DNA from 2 places in the Citricoccus alkalitolerans genome. Region 2 is predicted to be linked to the other one. Evidence: riboswitches for the same ligand, from Rfam matches in the RefSeq annotation. Region 2 holds a riboswitch; the other holds the start of a gene.
What was found. Region 2 has a riboswitch for S-adenosylmethionine ahead of ABD134_RS10015 (acyl-CoA dehydrogenase family protein). Riboswitches for the same ligand answer to the same signal wherever they lie in the genome.

Region 1: it holds a riboswitch for S-adenosylmethionine, as region 2 does, so the genes downstream of both, ABD134_RS11030 (flavin reductase family protein) here and ABD134_RS10015 (acyl-CoA dehydrogenase family protein) in region 2, are expected to answer to the same signal.

Annotation. Positions count from the first base shown of each region.
Region 1 covers NZ_BAAALH010000002.1:1,131,625-1,134,081, reverse strand. The annotation lists gene hisD (histidinol dehydrogenase) at 1-1,049, shown strand, start outside; SAM riboswitch class IV at 1,180-1,299, shown strand; gene ABD134_RS11030 (flavin reductase family protein) at 1,373-1,930, shown strand; gene ABD134_RS11025 (RNA-binding S4 domain-containing protein) at 2,027-2,457, shown strand, end outside.
Region 2 covers NZ_BAAALH010000002.1:899,186-901,642, forward strand. The annotation lists gene ABD134_RS10005 (DHA2 family efflux MFS transporter permease subunit) at 1-669, opposite strand, end outside; gene ABD134_RS10010 (hypothetical protein) at 875-1,240, shown strand; SAM riboswitch class I at 1,309-1,403, shown strand; gene ABD134_RS10015 (acyl-CoA dehydrogenase family protein) at 1,503-2,457, shown strand, end outside.

The DNA of each region.
Region 1 (2,457 bases), 230 kb from region 2:
CCATCGACCGCGCCCGCAAGGTGCATGCCGCCCAGGTCCCCGCGGGGTCCGAGGTGGAGCTCGGGGAGGGGGCCGTCGTCGAGAACCGCTGGGTCCCGGTGAACCGGGTGGGCCTCTACGTCCCGGGCGGCCGTGCCGTCTACCCCTCCTCCGTGGTGATGAATGTGGTCCCGGCCCAGGCCGCCGGCGTCGCCTCGCTCGCGGTCGCCTCCCCGCCGCAGAAGGACTTCGGAGGCCTGCCGCACCCAGTCATCCTCGCGGCCTGCGCCCTGCTCGGCGTGGACGAGGTCTACGCCGCGGGCGGCGCCCAGGCGGTGGCCATGTTCGCCTACGGGGTGGCGGACGACGACGGCACTCGCGTGTGTGCCCCCGTGGACATGGTCACGGGGCCGGGCAACATCTTCGTGGCCGCCGCCAAGCGCGCCCTGCTCGGCACCATCGGCATCGACGCGGAGGCCGGGCCGACCGAGATCGCCGTGCTGGCGGACGGCACCGCCGATGCCCGGTGGGTGGCCGCTGACCTCATCAGCCAGGCCGAGCACGACCCCATGGCGGGCTCGGTGCTCATCACCACGTCACCCGAGCTGGCCCGCGACGTGGCGGCCGAGATCGAGCGGCAGGTTCCGGGCAGCCTCCACGAGCAGCAGATCCGTCAGGCCCTGGGCGGCCCGCAATCCGGGATCCTGCTGGTGGGAACCCTGGGCGAGGCGCTGGCCGTGGCGGATGCCTATGCCGCCGAGCACCTCGAGGTCCACACCGTGAACCCCCTGCAGACGGCTCGCCGGGTGACCAACGCCGGCGCCGTGTTCGTGGGACCGCACTCGCCCGTGCCGTTGGGCGACTATTCCTCCGGGTCCAACCACGTGCTGCCCACCGGTGGTTCCGCCCGCTACTCCTCCGGCTTGAACACGGTGAGCTTCCTGCGCCTGCAGCAACTCATCCGCTACACGGAGACGGGGTTGAAGGAACTGGACACCAAGATCGCCGCCCTGTCCACGGCGGAGGGGCTGCCGGCCCACGGTGAGGCCGTCTCCCTGCGCTTCCGCTGACCTGCTTCTCCACGGCCGCCGCACCCCCGGGATGGGAGGCGGGTGCGGGCGAGCGGCGATGGTCACGGGGGTTCATAGTCCGAGAAACCCTTTGACCGTTCCGGACGTCCGTCGTTAGTCTGGAACCCAGAATCACGAGTTCCCGCTGTTACAGCCCTGGCTTGCGGGACGGCAACCCTCTTCACGCAGTAGTGGGGTGCTCCAGGTGAGGATTCGGCCTACCGGATGCCCCGGCAGGCAAGTACCGCGTTTCTGCTGGTGCCGATCGGGAGCCTCCCGTGGCGTGCCGCCGTGCAGATGCGCCTTCGGACGGAGGACCCACCATGACCGCCCTGGCTACCCACGAGCTGCAGCAGACCACCAACCTCGGCAGTGACCTCGATCGAGACCTGTCCGTTCAGACCCTTCGCTCGGCCTTCTCCCACTTCCCCTCCGGCGTGGCCGCGCTTGCCGGAGTCGCCAACGGCGTGAAGGAGGGCCTCGTGGCCTCGTCCTTCACCGTCGGGGTGTCCCTGGAGCCCGCCCTGGTCTCTTTCGCCGTCCAGAACACCTCCCGCACCTGGCCCCGGCTGAAGCGGGCCGAGCGGATCGGGATCTCCATCCTCGGCGAGGACCACACCGATGTCTGCCGTCAGTTGGCCTCCAAGGAGGGGGACCGTTTCGCCGGACTGGACATCCGGTCCACGGATGAGGGCGCGATCTTCCTGGACGGCGCCGCCCTGTGGCTGGACACCACCGTCTACTCCGAGCTGCCTGCCGGTGACCACACCATGGTCCTGCTGGAGGTGCACGGCGTGCACGATCACTCCGCAGAGCACGAGCCGATCGTGTTCCACCGCTCGGCTTTCCGCAACCTGCGCACCGCCGAGGGCAACCAGTAGCCCTGTTCCTCGTTTTGCGGGCAGAGAAGAGTACTGTTCTCTGCCCGCAAAGTGTTCCTCGGGGCCGGCACCCGGTCCGGAGGTAGGATTTCCGGCATGCCTTCCGCTACCCCGTCCGCGCGGCGTCCCGGCTCGGGCGCAGGCGCGGGCACGACGCCGGCCGGCCCGGTCCGCCTGGATGCCTGGCTCTGGGGCGTACGCATGTATAAGACCCGTTCGGCCGCCACCACCGCGTGCCGGGCCGGTCACGTCCGCCTCAACGGGCAGCCGGCCAAGGCTGCCCAACCGGTCAAGCCGGGCGACACCATCCGGTTGCGTCTGCCGGGCCGCGAGCGGATCCTGGAGGTCACCGGCCTGGTAGCCAAGCGGGTCGGAGCTCCCGAGGCAGTCCGGCACTACCTCGACCACTCCCCCGAGCCCGTGCCCCGGGAACTGCTGGCCGTGCCCCATCGAGACCGGGGCGCAGGCCGGCCCACCAAGCGAGACCGGCGCCAGCTGGACCGCCTCCGTGGCCGTGACGCCCCAGA
Region 2 (2,457 bases):
GGCCAGCACCACGGAGAGCACGTCCAGCGGCAGACGCCGGGTCTCCGTGACGTTGCGGATCATCGTGGCGCCCAGGACGAGCGCGATCGCGGCGATCGGGAGCATGATCCAGAACATCCAGCGCCAGTTGAGCGCATCCAGGATGATGCCGCCCAGGGTGGGGCCGATGGCCGGGGCCACGGCGATGACGATGGTGATGACGCCCATGGTCCGGCCACGGCGGTTCGAGGGGACCACGTTCAGTACGGTGGTCATCAGCAGCGGCATCATGATGGCCGTGCCGATCGCCTGGACCACGCGGCCCAGGACCAGTGCGAAGAAGGTCGGCGCGACGGCGGCGAGCAAGGTGCCGAGCAGGAAGCTGGACATCGCGATGATGAACACGGTGCGCAGGGGCAGGCGAGTCAGCAGGTAGCCGGTGATGGGAATGACCACCGCCATGGTCAGCATGAACGCCGTGGTGATCCACTGGGCCGTGGAGGCTCCGATGGCGAACTCGGTCATCAGGTTCGGCAGCGCCACGGACATGACGGTCTCATTGAGGATCACGACGAAGGCCGCGACGACGAGCAGCGAGATGACTCGGCTGGCTCCCGGGGGAAGGCTGGAAGCCGCGGTCGGCGATGCAGCGCCGGCGGGGGTGGTCTGGGGTTTCTCGGTAGCCGGCATGGTCTACGGCGTTCCTCTCTTCACAAAGCCATGAGGAGCCGGTGGGCTCCTCATGGCGACAACGTCGGGGCCTCTGGGCCCTTGACAGGCAACCACCTCCAGTCTGCCGTTATTCCCGTGCGAGCGCCCCATCCGATCCTGCTTCGTGCGGCGAGGAGTTGGTCACGCTCTCGTGGACGTAGTGCCTGGTGCTACCGTCTGTCGCATGACGCTTCCCGGAGACTGGATCGAGCACCGTCGCGAGGACGGTGAGCCAGTCGGGTGGATCGTTCCGGACGGCGACGGGTTCCTTCCCCGGGACATCCTGGGCTTCCCGGTGGGGGCGGCTCCGGTCGACTGGTTGGAGGCGGAGGAGGCCCTTGAGGCGCGGGGCCTGGCCTACCTCGCGGACCGTCACCGATTGAGGTTGGCCGACGGGACCGAGCGTCCCGTGCGCATCAGCCAGGCCAGCCCCGACGGGATCGTGGTGGTCGCCGACGAGTTCGGGGCCGCCTCCGCCGTAGGTGCCCAGGCCGAGGTGTTCCACCTGCCGTTTCCCGCGCCGGAGGAGCTGCGCCTCAGCGTGGGCTGATGTCTTGTGTGAAGCGACGTGACGCCGGACACAACACAGGAGCGTCGATGTCCGTTAACGTGGGCGGGTAACCATCCAGAGCGACCGAGAGACCTGGCTCGTCGACGCCGCAGCAACCCGTGGCAATTCCCCAGACGGGTGCTACCGCCAGGACCGATGGAGATCCCACGGCTCAAGCGGTTCCCTGAACGATGCCACCCGAATGGCCGGCTCGCTTGGTCCCGCCATGGGAATCCTTCGGTGAGACCGAAAGGACCACCGAATGACCGCAGCGCCCCGCACCATCGCCGCCGCCCGGCCCGGCGCGAACCTCAGCGACGGCCTCCCCACGGACTACGCCGGCCTCAAGAGGCACTTCCAGCCACTGTTCGATGACATCGCGGCGGGGTCCCTGGCCCGGGAGCTGAACCGCGAGCTGCCCTTCGACGCCGTCCGGAGCCTCGACGAGGCAGGTTTCGGGACCCTGCGGGTCCCGGTGGTCCATGGCGGTCCGGAGGTCAGCCTCCAGGACTTCTTTCACCTGCTGATCGACCTGGCTGAGGCCGACTCCAACGTGGCCCACATCTACCGCTCCCACTACGGCTTCCTCGAGGCCCTGCGCTTCCAGCCGCGGGAGATCCAGGACGCCTGGTATCCGCTGGTCCTGGCCGGCGCCACGGTGGGCAACGCCTCAACGGAGAAGGGCGGCAATGCGCTGGGGGGTCTGAACACCACGCTGACCCGGACTTCCGACGGCATGGAGCTCAACGGGCAGAAGTTCTACGCCACCGCCTCCATCTTCTCCGACTACACCCGCGTCTCGGCTGCCCGGGCCGACGCTGACGGCGCCCAGCTCGACGGCCGGCAGTTCGCCGTGGTGGCCACCGATGCCGTGGGAGTTTCCCTGGAGGACGACTGGGATGGATTCGGTCAGAAACTCACGGGCACCGGCACGGCGACCTTCACCAAGGTCACGGTGCCCGCCCACGGGGTGCTCGATCGGGTCCCCGGATCCGCCGAGGCCGTCCACGAGGCCGCCTTCTTCCAGCTCGTGCTGCTGGCGGTCCTGGCCGGGATCGCCCGCGCCTCCCGCCGGGATGCCGTGGCGACCATCGCCTCCCGCAAGCGCACCTTCAACACCGGTTCCGGCCTGCCGTTCCGTGAGGATCCGCTGATCCAGGAGGCCGCCGGCCGTATCGCCGGGAAGGCCTTCACCGCCGAGGCCACGGTGCTCCACG